2 regions of the Frischella sp. Ac48 genome follow, and region 1 is predicted to be linked to the other one. Evidence: riboswitches for the same ligand, from Rfam matches in the RefSeq annotation. Region 1 holds a riboswitch; the other holds the start of a gene.
The links. Region 1 has a riboswitch for preQ1 ahead of queD (6-carboxytetrahydropterin synthase QueD). Riboswitches for the same ligand answer to the same signal wherever they lie in the genome.
Positions count from the first base shown of each region.

Region 1 (12,876 bases):
ACTGATAAGTACTTAATCCGACAAAATTGAATTGATTTGTTGCTAAACCTTCGATAATCCATTGATTAATTGCATCATATACTGCCTTATTTTGGTTAAATAATGAAGGTGAATATTGCTCAATCAGTTTAACTTGCTGCAAGTAACTATCAATATTGATGGGTCGATTCAGATGAGGTTGAGCTAAGTTTAACAACCTAGGTAATTGACCATTGGTATATTGTTGACCATGTTGAGTAGGATGATATTGACAGGATGTTAGAATAATGATGAAAAGTAAATACCTTATTGTTTTCCATTTTATTAATTTACGTAATACCTGACCTAGATCCATTTCAGCCTCATTTTGATTCATAAAAACATTATAACCTTATAATACATTTCACAATATTATATTTTTGAATATGACACTAAAAATTCAATTAATATCATAGAAAAACATTGAAATAGCTTTTTATAAACTTTAATATCTCCAAAGCGTTAATCAAAAAAACCATTAACTAAGGAACAAAGATACCATGAATTCTATTAATAATACTGGGTCTTCACAAGAAAAAAAACTAAAACGCAATTTATCTAATCGGCATATTCAGTTAATTGCAATTAGTGGGGCAATTGGAACAGGTTTATTTATGGGATCAGGTAAAACAATTAATTTAGCCGGTCCTTCAATTATTTTTGTATATATGATTATAGGTTTTATCCTTTTCTTTGTGATGCGCGCGATGGGGGAAATTCTATTATCAAATTTAAACTATAAATCTTTTAGTGACTTCGCTGGAGATTTAATGGGCCCGTGGGCTGGTTTTTTTACAGGTTGGACTTATTGGTTTTGCTGGATAATAACAGGTATTGCCGACGTCGTAGCGATTGCCGGTTATGCACAATATTGGTTCCCAAGTTTACCAGCATGGATTCCTATGCTGATCTGTATTTTTATTTTGGCATCATTAAACCTGTTAACAGTAAAAATGTTCGGTGAAACTGAATTTTGGTTTTCAATGATAAAAATTATTGCCATTTTTGCGCTCATTGCTGTCGGTATTTTATTGCTTATTACTTCGTATCATTCACAAACCACCAATACCACTGCATCTTTAACTAACCTCTGGCAATATGATGGAATGTTCCCAAATGGTATTATGGGATTCTTTGCAGGTTTCCAAATTGCGATTTTTGCCTTTGTCGGTATTGAACTTATTGGTACAACAGCAGCGGAGACTCATGATCCAAGTATAAATCTTCCACGAGCCATCAACTCTGTGCCGTTACGAATTATTTTCTTTTATGTATTTGCATTAATCATCATTATGAGTGTAACGCCATGGACATTTATTTCACCGAATAAAAGTCCATTTGTTGAATTATTTACGCTTATTGGATTACCTGCAGCAGCCAGTGTAATTAATTTTGTTGTATTAACTTCTGCTGCATCATCAGCTAACAGTGGTATTTATTCAACCAGTCGTATGTTATTTGGTTTGGCAAAGAAAAACGATGCCCCCTCATTATTTGGACATCTATCACGGCGTTTTGTGCCAGCAAATGGATTAATGTTCTCTTGTATGTGTCTGTTAAGTGGGGTTGTGTTAATTTATATGGTACCTGATGTAATGGCTGCTTTTACGATTGTAACAACCATTTCGGCAATCTTATTTATGTTTATTTGGTCGATGATTTTGTTATCTTATATCCAATATCGTAAAAAACGCCAGCATTTACATGAACAATCATTATTTAAAATGCCAGGTGGCATTGTGATGAGTATTATTTGTTTAGTGTTCTTTGCATTTGTAATTGTGTTGTTAACATTTGAAAATGATACACGACAAGCCTTAATCGCAACGCCTATATGGTTTTTAATTTTAGCAACAAGCTATTATGTCCATAAAAAATATGGCAAAACTAAAACAGCTGTTTCTAATGAACATTAATGTACAAATGATAAGACTTTAAATTGAATATTTGCTTCAATTATAACAACTAAATTTAGACGGTTTATTTTTGCCCAAGCAATTTTTATGACTTAGTGTTATTGCTTATGTTATGATAATTTAATCAATAATAATGAATATTTAATTAAAACTTAAAATCAATTATGGGTTATACATTAACGTTTAACGATTTGCCAGAAAACATTAAAAATTGGCAAGTGTTACCTTTATCTCTAAATGGCTGTGAGATTGTACCATTAGATTATAATGCCGGTAAAACGGGTTGGATTATTTATGGTCGCAAATTAGATAAAACTCTAGTTTCGAAATTTCAAACTATGCTAGCTATGCCAATAGTGATTGTCTCATCTTGGCAAGTCAAAAACTATCAAGTGATTCGGATTGCTGGTGTCATGCCGAAAAAGGCGCAATCTATCGCAAATGAATTAGGGATTGATATAGCTAGTATTAACCATCTCCCGTCGCTTCATTCAGAAGGTTTATTAGTGATGGATATGGATTCGACAGCAATTAAGATCGAATGTATTGATGAATTAGCCAAACGACATGGTTCTGGCGAGCTGGTTTCAAAAATTACCGAGCAAGCAATGCGTGGGGAAATTGATTTTGCCACCAGTCTACGCAAACGTGTTGCTACATTAAAAGGGGCTGATGTGGCGATTTTAGAATCGATAAAAAATAAATTACCATTAATGCCCGGTTTAACTTTTTTAGTAAAAGAACTGCATAAACGGCAGTGGAAGGTTGCCATTGTTTCAGGTGGTTTTACTTATTTCGCTGAACATTTAAAAAGCAAATTAAAATTAGTAGCGGTTTATGCTAATGAATTAGATATTAATAATAATCGTAAATTAACCGGTAAGATTAAAGGACAAATCGTTGATGCCCGATTCAAAGCCAAAACGTTGCAAAATTTGGCACACCAATTCAATATACCAATAGAACAAACCGTAGCCATTGGTGATGGTGCGAATGATTTAATGATGATCCGTATTGCTGGATTAGGTGTTGCTTATCACGGTAAACCAAAAGTTATCCAAAAAGCAAAAAATAGTATTAATTACGCAGACCTTACTGGTTTGATGTGTATTTTATCCGCTAGCCTTGATAGTCAGGGATAATCGCACACGATAAGATAATCTGTATTACAGTGTATTGTTTATTATCAGTTAATACTTGAATTTTAGTATTATTAATCATTTTGAAATTTTAGGAGTATCGATTTGGCAAAAGCAGTTAAACGCGCTTATGTCTGTAATGAATGTGGTGCTGACTATTTGCGTTGGCAAGGCCAGTGTAATGAATGTCATGCCTGGAACACCATCACTGAAATTCGTCTTGCCGTAACCAACTCTCATAGCAATGACCGCTTCAGTGGTTATGCCGGCGGCGCTGGACAATCAAAAATTCAAAAATTAACTGAGATTAGTTTAGAAGAATTACCACGTTTCACAACAGGATTCTCTGAGTTCGATCGGGTATTGGGTGGTGGTGTTGTCCCAGGTAGTGCAATATTAATCGGTGGCAATCCTGGCGCAGGTAAAAGTACATTATTGTTACAAACATTATGTCGTTTATCAGCTAATATGAAGACTTTATACGTTACCGGAGAAGAATCGTTACAACAAGTCGCAATGCGAGCCCATCGTTTAGGTTTGCCAGCTAATAATATTAATATGCTATCTGAAACTAGTATCGAACAAATCTGTTTATTAGCCGATCAAGAACAACCTAAATTGATGGTGATTGATTCTATTCAAGTGATGCATATGGCAGATATACAATCTTCTCCAGGAAGTGTCGCACAAGTTAGAGAGACTGCTGCTTATCTGACACGTTTTGCCAAAACTAAAGGCATTGCCATTATTATGGTTGGCCATGTTACCAAAGATGGGTCACTAGCTGGGCCTAAAGTACTAGAACACTGCATAGACTGTTCAATTCTATTGGATGGAGACTCAGATTCTCGCTTTAGAACATTACGTAGTCATAAAAACCGCTTTGGCGCCGTTAATGAATTAGGTGTGTTTGCAATGACAGAGCAAGGCTTAAAAGAAGTGAGTAATCCATCAGCTATCTTCTTAACTCGTGGCGATGAAATGAGCTCTGGTAGTTCAGTTATGGTACTTTGGGAAGGTACTAGACCGCTATTAGTTGAAATACAAGCACTAGTGGATCAATCGAATTTTGGTAATCCAAGACGCGTTACTGTTGGATTAGAACAGAACCGGTTAGCATTATTACTGGCGGTATTACATCGTCATGGTGGCTTACAAATGGCGGATCAAGATGTTTTTGTTAATGTTGTTGGAGGCGTAAAAGTCAGTGAAACTAGTGCTGACTTAGCATTAGTCGCAGCTTTAGTATCGAGCTTACGTAATCGTCCTTTACCTCAAGATATGGTTATTTTTGGTGAAATTGGTTTAGGTGGTGAAATACGTCCTGTGCCAAGTGGCCAAGAACGTATTGCTGAAGCAGCTAAACATGGTTTTAAACGTGCAATTGTACCAATTAGTAACATGCCCAAAAAAACCGCAATGAATATGCAAGTCTATGGTGTAAAAAAATTATCTGAAGCATTAGATATTTTATCAAATTTAGATTAAATTTTTAAATTCATAGCCTAGCTTATTCGATATTAGCTATTTTATGAGCCTGTATACTTAATTGCCACTTATTATCTTGCCGATTTCGATTAAGTTTGCCTAATAATTGCAGCGTGGGCAATAAAGTCGTGTCACCATTTTGCTCACAAGGAGAAAGATAGTAATGCTTAGCTTTAATACGTTGTTTCATTTCCAGACAAAATTGTTCAATATCCTCAGCGTCCTCCACTACAATACGTACTTCATCAGCCTTAATCAGCGGGGCATCGTGATAATTTTGCCAATAATGATATTTAGGACTAACAGCAATATAATCAATTCCCGTACAAACAGTTCTTAAGCCATTTGTTTCTATTGCGATGTAATAACCGAATCGTTTTAAACGAACAACTAATTCAAACAAATATTTCTGTAATGTTGGCTCCCCCCCCGTAATAATAATATTTTCCGCAGAGTAAGTAAGTACTCGCGTTAATATCGCCGTTAAGGTAAATTTCTGAAAATGATCAAAATGAGTATCACACCAAGGACAACGCAAATTACAGCCACCAAAACGAATGAATATAGCAGGCATACCAGTATTATATCCTTCACCTTGTAAGGATTGAAAGATTTCAACAATTGGATAGGTTAGCATAATGTTATTCACTGTATTGACAATAGGATGTTGGTGTTTCCCATAAGGTTACTGACGAAATAGGAAGATACTGTTTAAGTTCATTAAAAATATAACGACTCATCCCCTCTGCCGTTGTTCGGCAAGGAAAGGCAAAAATTTTTCGCTGCATTTGCTGTAATAATTGAGCAATTTTGCTTTCATTACTATTATTTTTATAATAAATAAAAGCATGATCTAATTTATCAATAATATGTTTTTTTACTATCTGCTTTAAATCAGCAAAATCCATTACCATATCAGCACTACTTCCTTGGTCAATTAAGTGAGCAGACACTTCTATCACCAAACGATAAGTATGCCCATGTAAATTATGGCATTTCCCATTATGCCCATCTAACATATGACAGGCGTCGAATTGAAATTCTTTCGCAATTTTATACATAACGTACTCGTATTATCTGGATAATTAAATGAAAATATTATTCATTGTTGGGATTGGTATACATTTACGAAAACTGAAAGATGGGATAGATAAATATGACATTGTAAGCTCCTAGTTTTTTTACGTGGGATGGATTACGAACCACGAAAATAGAATAAATCACCTTTAAAATATAAGCCAGCAACCAATTTATCATCTGATTACTTAATAGATATTGATGATCATAAATTAATTTCAACTAAAATTCAAATGTGGATATTCGTTTTTGCGAAACATGTTTTTTACATGAATATTTTTTAAAATAAATCAAGATAAATACCGCGTTTATGAGCCCTATTTATTATGAGATTAACTAATATAGTTACATATAGCCGATAAATTAATACCAGCGATATAACATTATGTTTCATTATAACCTTATAATGATAATAAAACGCGAAGCATTATCCATCAGCAATAACGAAAACACTTATTAATACCAACAATTTTTGGTTGTTGGTATTTTAAATTGTTTTCAATTAATCGCCGCGGCAGATCATTATAGTACTTGGATCATTGGTTTGACGTGGCTGAATTCCCCCTGTTATTCCATAAATTCGATACATTCTATTATTGGGTGCATCGTCAGCAGTCCAGATTTCAGAATCATTATTCCAAACGCCTCCGTAGTTTCGCAATATTCCCCATTCTGCCATAAATGATCCCATTCCTCGCACAAATCCTGCAAAGTCGCTAGTAATTTCATAAGGTCCATACATATATCGAATACGATAATTTCTGTCAAACGCCTGAGACATTGTTGTTTTTCCTCCAGAACAATAATCCAATCCAGGAAATGATAATGAAGAGCTTATTGACTTACTGCTGCCAAATTTTATCCTCTTACCACCTAATGCCCATTTGCTTGGTACAGGAATAGTAAAGCTCTCTAACCATTGCCATGCTTGACCATCAAAATACTCCATCGTTATAACTGGCGTTCCACTATTAATAAAATCACCCTTAGTTGCAGATTGATAGGTTATTGTACAATTTTGTCCTATACCTCCATCGGTTGATAATGAGATTTTTCCCCAACCATGAGAAATGTAGCAACGATATATACCTTGATTTGGACCGGGTCCCATTAAACTAAATGATGCATATTGAAAACCTGTACTTGGAAAACCTGTTGAACGGATAAAGCCCTTATTAGGATAAAATATAGTAGCATTATAAGAATTATCTCTTATTGTCATATCTTTAGGCTTGAGAAAACAGATGTTATTACCACCTGATAAAAAAATATAATTAATAATTTGCCCATTACCATAAAAACGTGAACGCGGATTACCATATTTTGTCGCTACGCTTACATTATTGACTTCAATTTTAAGTGTAAATGGACCACCACAATGCCATAACTCTTCACCTAAACGATGATTAGGTACCTGCTGATTGTTTTCATCATACCAGGTGGCTTTTATTGTTCCTGATATCGTTCCCTCTGCATTATCACCATCATCGTCCCCTAAAATTGTACCAACAAGATTGTGATAAAAACCATCTGCCGGCACATTTAAAAAAAGTTTAACATCAGAAAAACGCATAAATTGTGGTGCTTTCATAATCCTATTAGCATTTGTGGTATAAATAGTGCTCAAACTACCATCACGTTTGGTTATTTGAATCGTTCGTAACTAACTTAAATTTGTTAGTTTAGTTAGATTGGGTAATAATATATAAGGTTCACTTCCCATAATAGATTGTTTAGATGTCGCGGACAGTTTCGCCAAACTGTTTACAGAAAAAAATCTTCGCCAAAACACCTAAGCCACATTTTTTTTAAAGAAGTGAATTGTTGATAATTTGTTACCAAGATATTTGAGAATATGATTTGTAAAGAAGATATTGATAATAATCGACTTTTTCTTGCAAAAACCGTTGAAATAATATCTATAACAGAACATTGTTTTTGCCAAAAATATTTACACGCAACGAGCTTGCTTAACACAAGTTCAAAGTATGATTTTTTCACTAATTTATTTCCTTGTAAATTTATTATTTTTTTATTTACTATTAAAATAGTTATAAATTATTTTTATAAAGGGAAAGAATAATTACTTAAAAAAGTTAGATAGTCTAGTGAGTTCTTTCCCAAATGTTGTTATAACAGTCAATAACTGTAACACGCAATAGATATAATCCTTTTTATTTGTTTATTAAGTAAATATGTATTTTATTTAAAACAGTATGAAAAGTTGCCGATTTAGGACTTTTGTCAATTTTTACAAAATTGTTTATATTTAAAATAGCCCAAGAATTTAACAATTTATATTGCTCTCAATAAGTGAACAAATAATTTCATCGACAGATAATACAAAAGTAATTGTTGCAGATATTATATTTTCGATGAATAGTGCCAAGTTCTGGCATCTTTTTAATTGATAAAATAGTGATATGGGTACTTAATCACCTTTAATGTAAGAAAAGTGGCTTAATTATTGTTTGCATATTCTATAATAAATATTGAATAATATAAATATTTTTATATGATTTGTTCAAATAAAAAATAGTACTTTTGGAGAGGGTTTATCAGCAAGCTATTTGATGAATTATTTAATTAGTTAAATCGAGCAATTCTCTTCCCATGATCAGCTAAACTAACACTAGGCATTATTCTATGTTCTACCTATTTTTAACCTAATAATATCATTAAAAATAGGTAAAACATCATTTTATTTATATCGTAAATGCTCTAATTTATATTATTCTAACGTCGAAATGTACTCTTCTAAATGAGATTTAATGACTGTGACATGAGGTCCATAAATAACCTGAACACCTTCCCCATTAATAATAATACCTTTCGCACCTGTTGATTTTAAAATTTCTCTATCAACTAATTTGTTATCTTGCACTGAAATTCTTAATCGAGTAGCACAACAATCAACATAAGTAATATTATCTTTTCCTCCTAAGCCTTCTAAAATAGTGCTGGAAACATCACTTTGTTTCTTTTGTTTTGTTTTTTTAGCATCTTCAACATCTTTTCTAGTATATAACTTAGTTTCTTCATTATCATCTTCTCGACCTGGAGTTTTAAAATTGAATTTTTTGATTAAGAAACTAAATGTAAAATAATAAAGTGGGAACATTGGTAAACCAATTAAAATAACATTGAACCAATGTGTTTTATCATTGCCTTGTAACACGCCAAATAAAACAAAATCAATTAAACTACCCGAAAATGTTTGTCCAACCCCAACATTAAAGATGTGGCATAACATAAAGGATAAACCAGCATATAAACAGTGAATAACATATAAAAGAGGACCGGCAAATAGAAATGAAAATTCAATTGGCTCAGTAATCCCAGTTAAAATTGCGGTTAAAGTAGCAGAAACTAACAGCCCCAATATCATTTTACGGTTTTGTGGTTTAGCAGTACGATAAATTGCTAATGCCGCACCAGGAATACCAAATAAATAGAACGGGAATTTTCCAGCCATAAAACGAGTTGCTTCAACTGAGAATTCTGTAGTATTTGGACTTGCTAATTCAGCGAAGAAAATATTTTGAGCGCCAGCTACAAGATGCCCATCAATCATTGCTGTTCCACCGACACCAGTTTGCCAAAATGGCATATAAAATACATGATGTAATCCAAAAGGAATCAATGCCCGTTCAATGAAACCATAAATAAATGTACCTGCATAACCAGATTCATTAACTAAATGACCGAGTAATAAGATACCGTTTTGGATTGAAGGCCATACATAGAACATTAAAATACCAACAAATAAATAAACAAAGGCCGTAATAATGGGAATAAATCGTGATCCACCAAAAAAAGATAAAATTGCAGGAAGTTCAATTCGATAATAGCGATTATGCAACGCGGCAACACCTAAACCGACAATTACTCCGCCAAATACTCCCATTTGTAAAGTTTCAATCCCAACTGCATTACCTAACGATCCATCTGGTAATGCACCCGCTATTAATAAACCTTTTAATTCAAGTAATGCGTGAATTGTAGAGTGCATGATAAAGAAACCAACTGCTCCTGAAATTGCAGCTACCTCTTTTTCTTGTTTTGCCATTCCCATTGCTACCCCAATAGAGAATAAGATCGGAAGATTTGCAAAAACTACACTCCCTGCATTTTTCATAATTGTAAGAAATGCATGTAATACCGTTCCATCACCTAAAACACTTTGTAAGCCATAAGAGGTGATTGTTGTTTCATTGGTAAAAGAGGCTCCTATACCTAACATCAAACCAGCTACAGGTAGTAGTGCAATTGGTAACATAAACGATCTACCAACCCGTTGCAATATGCTAAAAAAAGTACTTTTCATTGTAGTTAACCCTTTTTTTTATTGAAAGATAAAATGAATAAACCAAAAATTCACAAAAATAATTTTATATGTAAATAAATTCATTTTAAAGAGATCTACTTCACATAATATTAATAAAAAATTAATTATACTAGGTTTTAAATTTGATCAAACGGTGAAAAAACAATAGAAATTTATCTTTTTTTTAATCTTTTGTGAAATTAGGCCTTTATATAACAAGGCCTATTAAATTATGCTAGCTTACGTAATTCATTAATTGTTTGTTGATAAGGTTTTTCTTTAATAAACAATCCAGCAGTACCCAGGATAAAATATTCTACATAAGCAGATAATTGTTCGACTATATGAGCACTTATTGCCCCATCAATAGCAATTGAGGTCCCAAGTTTTCTGTCTTTAATCATGTGACTTAAACGTTTAATTCTATCGATAGAATTGTGTATAAAAGGTTGTCCTGCAAATCCGGGATTTACTGACATAATTAAAACAACATCAATAAGTTCTAATATATCCTCTAACATACATAACGGTGTACCGGGATTAATAGCAACACCAACTTTAGCTCCTGTTGCTTTGATTTGATTTAACACACGATGGGAATGTGTTAATGTTTCGATATGGACATAAATAATTTGACATCCTAATTGAGCAAATTTTTCAATATAAGGGACTGGATTACTTACCATTAAGTGAACATCGTAAGGAATGGTTGTTAATTTACTTACAGCTTTTATATCTTCAGTACCTAAAGCAAAATTAGGTACAAAATTACCATCCATTACATCAATGTGAAACATATCCACACCAGCCTCTTCAAGAAGTTTTAATTCCGTTGCTAATTTGGAAAAATCAACACACATGAGTGAAGGACAAAATTTACTCATGGTATTTACCCTCTTCAATTAAATGAATTTGATCTATTCTTCTTTGATGGCGCCCACCTTCAAATTCAGCATTTAACCATTGATCTATAATCATTTTTGCTAATTCACTTCCCACAACACGAGATCCAAAAGCCAAAATATTCGTGTTATTATGTTCGCGGGATAATTTGGCAGAATAGGGATCACTACAAACAACGGCTCGAATTCCTGGTGATTTATTTGCTGCTATTGATATACCCACACCCGTGCCGCAAATTAATATACCAAGATCAGCTTGTTTATTATTGATTGCATTTGCTACTCGATTTGCATAAATAGGATAATCCGTCCTATCGGTAGATGGTGCGCCCAAATCAATGACAGTGATATTCTTTTGCGTTAAATAATCAATAACATCTTGTTTTAAAATATAACCAACATGATCATAACCAATTGCAATTTTCATATGTTTTATTCTCCAATGACTAGAAATAAATCTTTTACTTCACTAAAAATGATATTAACGTTAATTTTTTATTTTGTAAAGTTTGCTAAAAAATAAAAAAAACCTCTTTTACAATGTGATTAAGCTGAAATTAGGTTAGAATTAACGATAAAAATGTTATTGGAGAGTTTAGATTGAAAAGAGTAAATGAGCCAGATAATTCTAATGCACTTGCAATTGGTGCGATGATTCGTATTTCGCTCTCAAGTTTAAGTAATACTGAACAGCGAATTATCGAATGGATGATGACCAAAGGGAATTTAACATCACGAACTAGTATTAAAGAGGTTGCAATAAAGCTATCGGTATCAGAACCTTTGCTGGTAAAAGTAGCTAAAAAATTGGGCTATTCTGGATTTAGAGAAATTAGAAAAGCATTGCTTTCATATTTTGACGCCTTGCCATTCGATAAAGAACAAGAACTTTCTGAAAAAGATAATGTTGATGATATCATTGAAAAAGTATTTAATAATTCCGTACAAGCATTAAAAGAAGCACAATCTATTGTCGACGCTAAAATTATCTCACAAGCCGCAGAGTGGATTTTTAATGCAAATCGGATTGTGATTCTCGGGGTTGGCGGTTCAGCTATTGTTGGAGAAGACTTTGAACATAAACTATTGCGTATAGGGATTCATAGTCATACTTACAGTGATAATCATTTAATGGTAATGGTTGCAAGTCAACTAAAAGAAAACGATGTTGTTATTGCTATTTCACAATCAGGAAATACAACTGAAATATGTAACGCGATTTTGGTTGCTAAGAAAAATAAAACAAAAATTATCTGTATTACCAATAATCATCAATCAGAGCTCGCAGAAATTTCGGATTTATCAATATTTAGTCCTGCAAAAAACGGTCCATTATTAGGCCAAAATGCCGCAGCGAGAATTATTCAATTGACCTTACTAGATACACTGTTTATTGCTATTGTGGTATTAGATAATGCTAAATCAAAAGTGCATCTAGAACGTAGTATAGATGTTGTAAAATCATTACACAGAAAAAACCCAAATGACTGAATAAATATACAATTAATTTTACTGAAAATTTTCTGTGTTTTATGGTTAAAGATGATAGTAAATTCTATCATCTAAATCTGGACACTAGCTTTATTTTTTCTATCTATTTGATTATTGTTTTAAAGTAAAGGATATTTATTATCTAACATTTTAAAATTAATATCCCGCAAAACATGATTACTATCCTATTAAATTACAAGTTATTACTTTGTTATAACCTTGGTAATTATTGTAATGTTGTTAAAATGTAGCAAGCGAACAATTCCATGTAAATAGTGCAAAAATTAATGAATTAGCGATATACTAGGCACAATATTTTCTTTTATGAGTTGCAAAAATGTCAAGCCAACCAAGCTATTCTACTTTGAATATTGAATTAAAATCTGCACAAATCGGTATTAACGCTTCTGAATTACATGGTTTTATAACTGGAATCGTTGCTGGTGGTATACAAGACCAAAGCTGGCTAGTACTGCTAAAAGATATGATGAATAACGGGCAGCCAATTGTAGGTGAGT
Region 1 is NZ_JAETXP010000008.1:4,010-16,885, reverse strand. It holds gene mltA (murein transglycosylase A) at 1-304, opposite strand, end outside; gene cycA (D-serine/D-alanine/glycine transporter) at 519-1,934, shown strand; gene serB (phosphoserine phosphatase) at 2,099-3,076, shown strand; gene radA (DNA repair protein RadA) at 3,179-4,561, shown strand; gene JMI89_RS04595 (7-carboxy-7-deazaguanine synthase QueE) at 4,584-5,198, opposite strand; gene queD (6-carboxytetrahydropterin synthase QueD) at 5,203-5,622, opposite strand; PreQ1 riboswitch class I at 5,728-5,773, opposite strand; gene JMI89_RS04585 (hypothetical protein) at 6,141-7,229, opposite strand; gene JMI89_RS04580 (PTS transporter subunit EIIC) at 8,370-9,965, opposite strand; gene rpe (ribulose-phosphate 3-epimerase) at 10,196-10,849, opposite strand; gene rpiB (ribose 5-phosphate isomerase B) at 10,842-11,294, opposite strand; gene JMI89_RS04565 (SIS domain-containing protein) at 11,468-12,358, shown strand; gene JMI89_RS04560 (UPF0149 family protein) at 12,696-12,876, shown strand, end outside.

Region 2 (12,876 bases), on a different contig from region 1:
TATATCGCGTAGTATAACGAATATAAAGAATTACATAATTATTCTAGAAGAATGGTTAAATAACATAAAAATGCAATTTAAATCGCAATAATTTGTGTTTTTATTTAACTTTTCCAATTAAATTTTATTCTAAAAATTGACGAATAAAAAAACACCAAAATTGATTAATAAAAATTATAGTAAATATTACAATTAATTATCATTTAATCAATTTTGCACAACAACTGATCATTAAAGGTAGAAGCGTTTATTCTTTTAGAACAAACGCTATTGATTATTCTTTAAATAGTTAAAAGAGTAGAAAAACTAAATTATATACCATTATTAACTCTTTCTCTTAATTCTTTGCCAGGTTTGAAGTGTGGAATATACTTCTGTCTAACTTCAACTTGTCCACCTGTTCTTGGATTTCTTGCTTTTCGAGGTGCCCGATAATTTAATGCGAAACTACCAAATCCACGGATTTCAACACGATCGTTCGATTCCATAGCTGTAGTAATTTGCTCAATAATATCTCTAATGGCTTCATCAACTAATTGCACTGGGAGATGCGTTCGCCAATTGGCGATTTTTTCAGTTAGATCTGATCTGTTCATGAGTAGTACCCTTTTTATTTTTGTTGTAACTTTAGCTAATTATTTTTTTGTTATAAATTTTATTCGTAATGTTTATTAAAATTAAAAGAGGGCATGCCCTCTTTAATTTGAACCCTAAATAATTTGAAAAATTACTCTGATTTTGAAGCTGCTTTGAATGCTTCAGCCATGGCATTAGTAAATGATGCATCATCTTGTGCAGGGGCATTATTTACAGCGGCCAATGCTTCTTTCTCATCAGCTTCATCTTTAGCACGGACTGATAAAGTTATTACACGCGTTTTGCGATCTAAATTAATAATTTTAGCTTCAACCTCATCGCCTACTTTTATTGCAGTGGTTGCATCTTCAATGCGTTCACGAGCAATGTCTTGTGCTTTTAAATAACCTTCAACACCTTCAGCAATTTCAACTGTTGCACCTTTGGCATCAACTGATGTCACTTTACCTTTAACAATCATGCCCTTTTTGAAATTAGTTGCAAAACTGTTAAATGGATCTTCTTCTAGTTGTTTGATACCTAACGAAATACGTTCACGTTCAGCATCAACTTGAAGAACAACAGCTTCAATATCATCACCTTTCTTATAAGCTTTAACTGCTTCTTCACCTGGAACATTCCAAGAAATATCTGAAAGATGAACTAAACCATCAATACCGCCATCTAAACCAATGAAGATACCAAAATCAGTGATTGATTTGATCTTACCACTAACTCTGTCACCTTTATTATGTGAATCAGCAAATTGTAACCATGGGTTTGGTTTGCATTGTTTTAAGCCTAAAGAGATGCGACGACGTTCCTCATCAATCTCGAGAACCACAACTTCAACCACGTCACCAAGACTTACGACTTTAGATGGATGAATATTTTTATTAGTCCAATCCATTTCAGAAACGTGTACTAAACCTTCAACACCCGTTTCAATTTCAACAAAACAACCGTAATCAGTTAAGTTAGTTACTTTACCAGTTACTTTAGTTCCTTCTGGGTAACGTTTAGCAATTGATACCCATGGATCTTCGCCAAGTTGTTTTAAGCCAAGAGAAACGCGAGAACGGTCACGGTCAAATTTCAATACTTTAACTAAAATTTCTTGTCCAACTTCAACCACTTCACTTGGGTGTTTAACACGTTTCCAAGCCATATCAGTAATATGAAGTAAACCATCAACTCCACCGAGGTCAACGAAGGCACCATAATCAGTAAGATTTTTAATAACACCTTTAACTTCTGAACCTTCTTGTAAGGTTTCAAGAAGTTGTTCACGTTCTGCACTGCTTTCAGATTCGATTACGGCACGACGAGAAACAACTACGTTATTACGTTTTTGATCTAATTTAATAACTTTAAGTTCAATCTCTTTACCTTCAATATGAGAAGTATCACGTAATGGACGAACATCAACTAATGAACCTGGTAAGAAAGCACGAACACCGTTAAGTTCAACTGTAAAGCCACCTTTAACTTTACCATTAATAACACCTAATACTGTCGCTGCATCTTCTACAGCTTTTTCTAATGTTACCCAAGCTTCATGGCGTTTAGCTTTTTCACGAGATAAAATGGTTTCACCAAAGCCATCTTCAATGGAGTCCAAAACAACATCAACTTCATCACCAACTTTAACTTCTAATTCGCCTTGGGCATTTTTAAACTCTTCTACTGGAATAGCTGATTCAGATTTTAAACCAGCATCAACTAATACTACATCTTTATCGATAGCGACAACAACGCCACGAATCATGTTACCAGAACGAGTATCAAGTTGATTTAAAGACTCTTCGAAGAGTTGAGCAAAAGATTCTGTCATATTTATATACTTTTTTAATTTAAAATAACGTCCATCTAGCTTCTTGCCTGATGGGGGTTGTTTAAAATACTCCACCACTTCCTATGGTAAAGCTTACACATTAATATTAATTTTGCTATTGATTATATTTAAGGCTTGCTTGAATACTTCATCAATTGACAAATCAGTTGAATCAATTAAAAATGCATCTGTGGCAGATCTAAGTGGCGCAATGGCTCGGTTACGATCGCGTTCATCCCGTGTTATAATTTCATGCAAAATCTCGTCATATATAGCACAAATCTTCTTTTTTTGCAACTGTTTCATGCGTCTTTCGGCTCTAGCTTGGGGACTTGCATCGAGAAATATCTTCACCGTAGCCTGTGGAAATACCACGGTACCCATATCTCGACCGTCCGCAACTAATCCTGGAGAAGTCCTGAAAGCTCGTTGTCGTTGCAATAATGCCTCTCTTACTTTCGGTAGCGAAGCAATTTTAGATGCGGCATCACCAATCTCCTGCAGACGTAATTGAGCTGATACATTTTCATCATCTAGCATCACTTGCACACCTGTTTCGTCTGAAATGAATCTAAGTAATAATTTTTTTGCAAGTATTGCCAATTCTAACTCATTTTCCAATGCCACATGCTGCTTAATTGCTGATAACGCCAAAACTCGATATATTGCTCCTGAATCAAGTAAATGCCATTTCAGATGCTTAGCTAATAAAACACATAAAGTGCCTTTACCGACGCCGCTAGGGCCATCAACGGCAATGACGGGGATATGCTCTGAATTCATATTAATTACCTTGAGTGTTATAATGTGTAATTTCACTAATTATAGGCAAAAATTCGCTTTCGCTAAAGTCATTAATAAAGCGATCTATACTATGTCGATATTCATAATATGGTAATAAACAATAAAAAATAAAATATAACTTTATCTATATCAGCTAAGTACGCCTTAATTTAATTAACTTATTTATTCAATAATTTGTAGTAAAAACTGTGAAAAAACCGAATATAAAAAAATTTTTTTTAAAATATTACGTTATTTTACTGTTTCCCTCTTTTCAGAACAAAAAAAAGTGCTAATATACGCGCCCCTATAGAGGATTTTGTTTGTGATACTGGAATCATTTGAAATTGGTAATTTAACGATCAAAAATCGGTTGATTGCTGCTCCCATGGCTGGCATTTCTGATTTACCTTTTCGTTCACTATGTTATCAATTTGGTGCGGGATTAGCTTTCGCAGAAATGTTTTTAGCCAATTCGCGAATTTGGCATACCCAACAGTCAAGACAAAAACTTGCTAATGAACGAGAGCTTGGCATTAAAGCGGTACAAATTATCGGCGCCGATCCTGATGAAATGGCAAAAACAGCTATTTTAAATATGAATTCAGGTGCAGAACTAATTGATATCAATATGGGTTGTCCCGCCAAGAAAGTGAATAAAAATCTTTCTGGCTCTGCCCTGTTACAGTATCCAAAATTAGTGGAACAAATTTTGCTTAACGTGGTACAAGCAGTGAATGTCCCAGTTACGTTAAAAATCCGCACGGGGTGGGACAAAGCGCATAAAAATTGTTTAGATATCGCACAAATTGCTCAAAAATGCGGTATAAAGGCGATTACTATTCACGGTAGGACACGTGAATGCTTATTTAAAGGTTCTGCGGAATACGATTCGATTAAGCAAGTAAAACAATATATTTCTATTCCCGTGATAGCTAATGGAGATATAATAACCCCCGAAAAGGCGGAAGAAGTTTTCCAATATACCAAAGCTGATGCTATAATGATCGGTAGAGGAGCATTAGGTAGGCCTTGGATCTTTGAAGACATAGCGTTCTATTTACAATATGGAAAATCAAAATCAGAAAAGAGTATAAATGAAGTAAAAAACATTGTATTACAACATTTAAAAGCTCTGTATCAATTTTATGGTGAAAAGAAAGGATTGCAGATTGCAAGAAAGCATGTATTTTGGTATACCCAAAATTGTGTTGGGAGCGATCGTTTTAGGCGCTTATTTAGTTGCATTGATAATGCCAATCAGCAAATTAATGCACTAGAAGCATTTTTTCAAAAAACTAATTTTAATTAAAGAGTTAAAAATACTATGTCAGAAATTCGTGTTACAGCTGAAGCGTTAAAATTCACAACTGTTAACTCTCAAGAGCAAATTACCCAAAAACCATTACGAGATTCAGTCAAACAAGCATTACGGAACTACTTATCACAATTAAATGGTCAAGACCCTACCGATCTTTATGAACTTGTATTGGCTGAGGTAGAACAACCATTTCTTGACATGGTGATGCAGTATACTCGTGGTAATCAAACTCGAGCTGCAAATATGCTTGGCATTAACCGTGGTACCTTACGTAAAAAATTGAAACAATATGGCATGAGTTAATTATTACTTGTCTCTTATGAGAGATATGATTTTAATTCAAGTAAAGGCGCAAATTAAGCGCCTTTCTAATTATTAAAAATTAAATTAATATTATCACAATATCTAACTTGTCTTTGATGTGACCAAACGCTTTAATAGCAAGTTCAACAATATGCCATAAAGCGGTAAGAAGAATAATCCACAAATTAAAATTTTAAAACTATAGTCAATTGAGGCTATTTCGATCCAATGATTCGCCATAAATTCGTCGTTACTTTGATAAAAGGCAATAGCAAAAAAGACAATTGTATCAATACCATTACCTAACACCGCTGACGCCGAAGGCGCAACCCACCATGCTTTATTTTTGCGTAAATAATTAAACACAGTAATATCCATAAGCTGCCCAACCAAATAAGCAGCAAAACTGGCTAATGCAATTCGAAAAACAAAACTGTTAAAATCACACAATGCTGAAAATCCCATCCAATGCCCTTCAAAAAATACAACCGAAATGGAATAAGAGAACAGTAAAGCAGGTATCATGACAACAAAGATAATTCTTCTGGCAAGGCTGGCACCAAATACCCGGATGGTTAAATCGGTGGTTAAAAAGATAAATGGAAAGGTAAATGCTCCCCATGTGGTATGAAAACCGAAGATATCAAACGGGATTTGTACCAGATAATTGCTTGATGCAATAACTAAAATATGAAAAAAAGAGAGCCAGCAAAGTGCTTTACGCTGCTGAGCTAGGGTAAATTTTTTCTGTAGTGTGTCTGAGTGAATATCCAAATACATATTCGTTTCCTTTTTTGAATGGGGTGAGAGAACCCATAATGTTTAACGTAAAAATGATGTAATTAAGGTTAAAAATGTCGGATAATCCGAATTTAATTACATCGATATTTAATATTTTTAAATTGTTATAAAAAAATGCTTTTTATATAAAATAAAAGCAATCAACCAACAAATACCGACAATGAATAAGGCATAGATAAAAGAACTGGGATAGTTTCCAAAATATTGCGCTAAAACTTTTGAATACAGAAATTGTCGCAAACTCAATGAATCAGAATGATAAACCAGCGTCATTCTACGCGTTATAATCGAAATTATACCGGCGATAACAAAAATGAATAAAGAATTCATGCCAAATGGGATAAAACAATGAACAGCGTTTTTGTATTTTTTGATATCAATCAACCAAATTAATAAGGCAAATAACACACAACCTATACCACAAGTGATCAATACGAATGACGGTGACCAGATTTTTTTATTAATTGGGCAGATAAAACTCAAAATAAACCCTATTATTGAAAAAATTATCCCGTATTTAATCAAGATTTTTATTTTGTCGACATTGACATTAGTAGCAAATATTTGTTTGGCTATACAAAAGCCAATAAGGACTTGAGCAATAGCCGGAAAAGTACTTAATACCCCTTCCGGCTCAAAATAAATACCATCATCAAAATACATACGCTCTTCACCCAAAATCATTCTATCGACGTTAGCAATAATGTTGTTACTTTTTTGCTCAAACCCGTTGCCCAAATATAAGATGAAAAAATAAAAAAATAATATTTGAACGATCAGAACAGGCAAATATTTTCTATCAAAACATAAAATAATAAGAGAAGAAAACAAATAACAGATCGCTAAACGTTGTAAAATGCCCATAATTCGGATTTGATCTATACGAGACAAAGATTCAACCATCCGCTCATGAAACGGCAGCCAATTAAAATGCTTATACAAAGCAAGAAAAACCGAAAACCAAGCAATCAATAATCCAATAGCAAAAATAATCAGTGTTCTTTTCAAGATTTTAATTAACAGAATTTTATTAAGCTTAAATTCTAATTTATTTAAGGAAATATAAGTCGACACGCCCATAATAAACATAAATAACGGAAAGATAAGATCGGCAAAAGTCAGCCCGTTCCATTTAGCATGCCTAAGTAAAGGATAGATAGCATTTGGCGACCCGGGATTATTCACTAAAATCATTCCTGCAATGGTCATTCCTCGCAATACATCCAATGAGACTAATCGTTGATGATTGTCAGACATGCATTTCCCCTTTAAATAATACTATTTAAAGCTATGGGTTAGATACTGATTTAACCCTTTTTCACGTAACTCGCAACTAGGACACTGACCACATCCGCCGTCAACCCCATAATAACAAGTGTGAGTGTGTAGCCTAATATAATCAAGATAACCGAGTTTATCAGCTATTTCCCATGTTTGCGCTTTAGTCAGATACATTAATGGGGTGATGATGTTAAACGTGTAATCCAAGGCTAAATTCATCGAAACATTCATGGATTTAATAAAGATATCTCGACAATCCGGATAACCACTAAAATCGGTTTCACATACGCCAATAATGATATCTTTAATACCGTGCTGTTTGGCATAACACCCGGCTAACAATAAAAATAGCATATTACGCCCGTCAACAAAGGTATTCGGATAATTCCCTTCTTGAGCTGATTTAATCTCTTGTGAGTCATCAATCAAGGCATTATTAGTCGTTTGTTTAATCACTGAAGTGTCAATGACGGTTTGCTTTACACCAAGATCGTCAGCAATCCATTTGGCTTTTTCAAGCTCAATGGCATGTCTTTGACCATATTGAAAGCTGATTGTTTCAACGTTTTCACGCCCATAATCAGCAATTGCTTGCAGTAGACAAGTGGTCGAATCTTGCCCACCAGAAAATATCACAAGTGCTTTACGATGTTGCATTAAAAATTTCCTGTTAGGATGAAGAGATTAACGATTATCGACTTTTTCAGGATAAAGATCGTGATTAGCTAAACGATTAAGCGCAATTTGTTCCCAGTTAGTGCTGGGTTTACCGTAATTTGCATATGGATCGATTGAAATACCGCCACGAGGTGTAAATTTACCCCAGACTTCAATGTATTTTGGATCCATTAATTTAATCAAATCCTTCATGATGATATTAATACAATCTTCATGATAATCACCGTGATTACGGAAGCTGAATAAATAGAGCTTAAGTGATTTACTTTCGACCATTTTAATATTCGGCACATACGAAATATAAATCGTCGCAAAATCAGGTTGACCTGTGATAGGACAAAGGCTGGTAAATTCCGGGCAATTAAATTTAACAAAATAATCATTACCGGGGTGTTTATTATCAAAGGTTTCTAAAATATTTGGACAATAGTCAGTTGGATAGCGAACAGATTGATCGCCAAGTAGTGTAACGTTACTCATAATTTTCCTTAGTTTTTTTTTGTGGGAGGATTGCGAACCACAGTAAAAAATAAAGCACTAACATTTGTTAGTGCTTCGATAAAACTTTTAATTAGCCTGAATTAGGCCCCTAAATTTTTTTCAACACGTTCTCGAAATTTAATCCCAGGACGAAATGTTACTACACGACGAGCAGTAATGGCAACATTTTCACCAGTTTTTGGATTACGTCCAGGACGAGATTTTTTATCGCGAATAGAAAAATTTCCGAATCCGGATAACTTCACGGTATCGCCTTTTTCTAAGGCGACTCGGATTTCCTCAAAAAATAATTCCACCAAAATTTTGGATTCTTGGCGATCAAGATTAAATTTGTCTGTTAGACGTTCTGCAATATCGGCTTTAGTCAATGTCATAATTATTATTCTCTTAATAATGCTTTAAAACGATCTTGTAAAGCAACAATACAGTTACTTACAATGTGAGTTATATCCTCGTCTTCAAGTGTACGTGCTTTATCTTGCAATATCATGCTGATAGCTAAGCTTTTTTGCCCCTCTTTGATATTTTCACCTTGATACACATCAAACAGATTGACGTTGATTAGCTGCTCACCACCAATATTTTTACATACACTTAAAACATCTGCTGCACAGACATCACTATCAACAATGATAGCTATATCCCGTCTGTTTGCAGGATACTTAGAAACATCTTTTGCTATAGGTACTGTCTTTTTATTAATTTTATCTAAAATAAATTCAAAAACAAGTGTTTTACTATTTAATCCTAATTTCTTTTCGATTTCAGGATGAATAGCCCCCAAATAGCCAACCTGTTCATCATTAACATAAATAGTCGCACTCTGTCCAGGATGTAATGCTGGATGTTGTGACTTTTTAAATTGAACTTGATCGGTCAACCCAGAAAGTGCTAACAACGATTCAACATTACCTTTTAAATCGAAAAAGTCAACCGTACGTTTTTTCATTGCCCAGTGTTCATCATAAAGATTTCCTGTAATAACACCAGCTAATAAAGTTTGCTGACTAATGCCAAATTCACTATTCACATCAGGTACAAATCGCAACCCTGTTTCGAACAATCTGACCCGCTGTTGTTGTCTGTTCTGGTTATAAATAACCGCATTAAGCAAGCCAGTCCATAATGACAAACGCATTACTGACATTTCACTTGATATTGGATTTGGTAATGCTAATGCCATCTGATTTGGGTGTATTAGACTTTGAATTTTAGGATCAACAAAGCTGTATGTTACCGCTTCTTGATAACCCTGATTAACTAATAACTGTTTAAATTTATTTAGCGAAATATTCTTTTCTGGGTTTGAATGCATCATTAATTCAATATTAAGATGTTCATTAGGAATATTGTTATATCCATAAATGCGAGCAATTTCCTCAACCAAATCCTCCTCTATTTGGATATCAAACCGCCAGCTTGGTCCCTTAACTTGCCAGTGATCATCATTAGCTATTACCTCACATCCAAGGCGAGCAAGAATATCAGTGACACGTTGCCCAGCAATATGACACCCAATCAATCGTTCAATCTTTTGTCGAGTCAACGTTATAACTGCGGGTTTCGGTAGAGCATTGTGATCGGTAACATCAGTTATTGGCCCTGCTGAACCACCACAAATCGATAATAATAACTCTGTTGCTCGTTCCATTGCGATATGTTGTAGTGAAGGATCCACGCCTCTCTCATAACGATGCGAAGCATCAGTGTGCAAACCATATTGTCTTGCCTTACCCGCAATGGTAACTGGAGAAAAGAATGCCGCTTCTAATAGCACATTTTTGCTTTCAGGTGACACCCCTGACTCTTTTCCACCAAATATTCCCGCTAATGCTAACGTTTTTTTATCATCAGCAATGACTAATGTATTGTCTTTGATCTCTATTTCATTACCATCTAATAAAATCAGTTTTTCTTGAGGATGAGCATAACGAACCGTAATGCCACCTTCAATTTTATCTAAATCAAAAGCATGCATTGGATGACCAAGTTCAATAAGCACATAATTGGTAATATCAACTACGATATCAATTGAACGAATACCACTTCGACGTAACTTTTCCTTCATCCATAAAGGTGTCGACTTTGTAGCATCTATGTTTTTTATCACCCGAGCCAAATAACGTGGCGCCGCCTCAGGTTCTAGTACTGATACATTAACTTTATCAGCAATAGTAACTTGTGGCTCCACAAATTTTGCAGGTGTAAGACTTACATCATTAATTGATGAAATATCCCTTGCAATACCCATAATGCCAAAACAATCTGACCGATTAGGAGTAACACTGATTTCGATCATTTTATCGTTTAATTGCAAGTATTTCCTAACATCTTCACCCAAGGGTGCATCATCAGGTAATTCAATAATACCACTATGATCATCGGAAATACCCAATTCAGAAAAAGAACATAACATTCCTTCTGAAGGTTCACCACGTAATTTAGCCGCCTTAATTTTAAAATCACCTGGTAACACAGCGCCAATCGTTGCGCAAGCAACCATTAACCCTTGGCGACAATTAGGAGCGCCACAAACAATATTTAGTAATTGCGCTTGACCAATATCAACTTTAGTAACCCTAAGTTTATCAGCGTTAGGATGTTGCTGACATTCAACCACTCGCCCAATCACTACTCCAGAAAAGTCACCAGCGACATTTTCTACATCATCAACTTCTAGACCAGCCATAGTGAGCTGATCACATAATTGTTCACTACTAATTGCTGGATTAACCCATTCACGTAGCCAACTTTCACTAAATTTCATGTTTGGTCCTCCAGTTAATTAAATTGTTTTAAGAAGCGTAAATCATTTTCAAAGAAAGAACGTAAGTCAGTGACGCCATAACGTAACATGGTTAATCGTTCAATCCCCATACCAAACGCAAACCCACTGTATACTTCAGGATCAATACCCACATTACGTAATACATTAGGATGAACCATTCCACATCCTAATACTTCTAGCCATTTGCCATTTTTTGCTTTAATGTCAACTTCAGCGGAAGGTTCAGTAAAAGGGAAATACCCTGGTCTGAACCGAATTTCCATATTATCTTCAAAAAAGCAGTGAAGAAAATCATGCAGTAACCCTTTTAAATGAGTAAAACTGATATTTTTATCAATCAATAAACCTTCCATTTGATGAAACATTGGAGTATGAGTTTGATCATAATCATTACGATATGTTTTCCCTGGTGCTATAATACGAATAGGTGGTTTTTGAGTTTCCATAGTCCGAATCTGTACGGTAGAAGTTTGCGTACGCAGTAAACGATTTGCATCGAACCAAAAGGTATCATGATCAGCCCGAGCAGGATGATGTGCAGGAATATTTAATGCATCAAAATTATGATAGTCATCTTCGATTTCCGGTCCTGTTTCAACAATAAAACCCAATTTACTAAAGAAATCAATTAGACGATTAATCGTTATTGTTACTGGGTGCAACCCACCCAATTCCATTTTACGTCCAGGTAAAGTTACATCAATCGTTTCGTTAGCTAATTTTGCATCTAGTATTGCACGTTCTAACAATGCTTTTTTCTCATTTAAAGCCGTAACAACTTCTTGTTTAGCATCATTTATTTTTTGACCTACAGCGGGCCTTTCTTCTGCAGGGACGTTGCGTAACGAAGCCATTTGCAAAGTAAAATGACCTTTTTTACCCAAATAATCAACGCGTATCTGTTCTATTGCATTAATATCTTGTGCATTGCTAATTGCCAATTTGGCTTTGTCGACCAATTCTATTAATTGAGACATAGCATCCTCTTATTTTATTTGTTAAAAACTTTATTAACTACTAGATGTTTAAATATTCTTTTACGTGATGTAACGAACATTTCAAATAACTATACCAAAAAAAAAGGCCTCTTTACGAGGCCACTTACAATCTATTTTCGTTTTCATTTTGCCTCAAAATGAATTTATTTATAAAGCCAAAAAAGAAACGAAAAAAAACTGTATTCATCATAAATCACATTATTCTGTTTGAAAAACTGAGGTCGAATTATTCGACCTCAGCAAAATTATAACGCTGCTTTCGCTTTTTCGACTAAGGCAGCAAAGGCATTCTTATCAAATACCGCAATATCAGCAAGGATTTTACGATCGATTTCAATAGAAGCTTTCTTCAAACCATTAATAAAACGGCTATAAGATAAACCACATTGACGCGCTGCTGCGTTGATACGAACAATCCATAATTGGCGGAATTGACGTTTACGTTGACGGCGGTCACGATACGCATATTGACCAGCTTTAATGACAGCTTGGAATGCAACACGATATACGCGAGAACGCGCGCCATAATAACCTTTAGCTTGTTTTAAAATCTTCTTGTGACGAGCACGAGCAATAACACCACGTTTAACGCGAGCCATAATATTCTCCTTAAATAATTAAACGTGTGCAACACACGCTTTGACTAAACCTAAATCACCTTTAGAAACCATGGTCAAACCACGAAGATGACGTTTACGTTTAGTCGATTTCTTAGTTAAGATATGACTTTTGTTAGCTTGCTTGTGTTTAAACCCACCTGAAGCTGTTTTTTTGAAGCGTTTTGCTGCGCCTCGTACAGTTTTAATCTTTGGCATATTAATACTTCCACATCCGCATTGTTAATGACATAAAATAGAAGGTGTTATTCTTATTTACATAAGAATATACTTGATAAACCTTACTATTTCTTCTTCGGTGCAAGCACCATAATCATTTGACGCCCTTCAATCTTACTTGGATAAGATTCAACAATCGCCAAATCAACTAAGTCTTCCTTAATGCGATCGAGCAT
Region 2 is NZ_JAETXP010000009.1:418,460-431,335, reverse strand. It holds gene JMI89_RS06765 (integration host factor subunit beta) at 312-596, opposite strand; gene rpsA (30S ribosomal protein S1) at 728-2,410, opposite strand; gene cmk ((d)CMP kinase) at 2,504-3,193, opposite strand; gene dusB (tRNA dihydrouridine synthase DusB) at 3,525-4,505, shown strand; gene fis (DNA-binding transcriptional regulator Fis) at 4,521-4,817, shown strand; gene JMI89_RS06740 (7-cyano-7-deazaguanine/7-aminomethyl-7-deazaguanine transporter) at 4,920-5,597, opposite strand; gene JMI89_RS06735 (acyltransferase family protein) at 5,715-6,875, opposite strand; gene queC (7-cyano-7-deazaguanine synthase QueC) at 6,897-7,556, opposite strand; gene queF (preQ(1) synthase) at 7,584-8,057, opposite strand; PreQ1 riboswitch class I at 8,060-8,104, opposite strand; gene JMI89_RS06720 (integration host factor subunit alpha) at 8,159-8,452, opposite strand; gene pheT (phenylalanine--tRNA ligase subunit beta) at 8,458-10,845, opposite strand; gene pheS (phenylalanine--tRNA ligase subunit alpha) at 10,860-11,843, opposite strand; gene rplT (50S ribosomal protein L20) at 12,110-12,463, opposite strand; gene rpmI (50S ribosomal protein L35) at 12,482-12,679, opposite strand; gene infC (translation initiation factor IF-3) at 12,766-12,876, opposite strand, start outside.
Region 2: it holds a riboswitch for preQ1, as region 1 does, so the genes downstream of both, queF (preQ(1) synthase) here and queD (6-carboxytetrahydropterin synthase QueD) in region 1, are expected to answer to the same signal.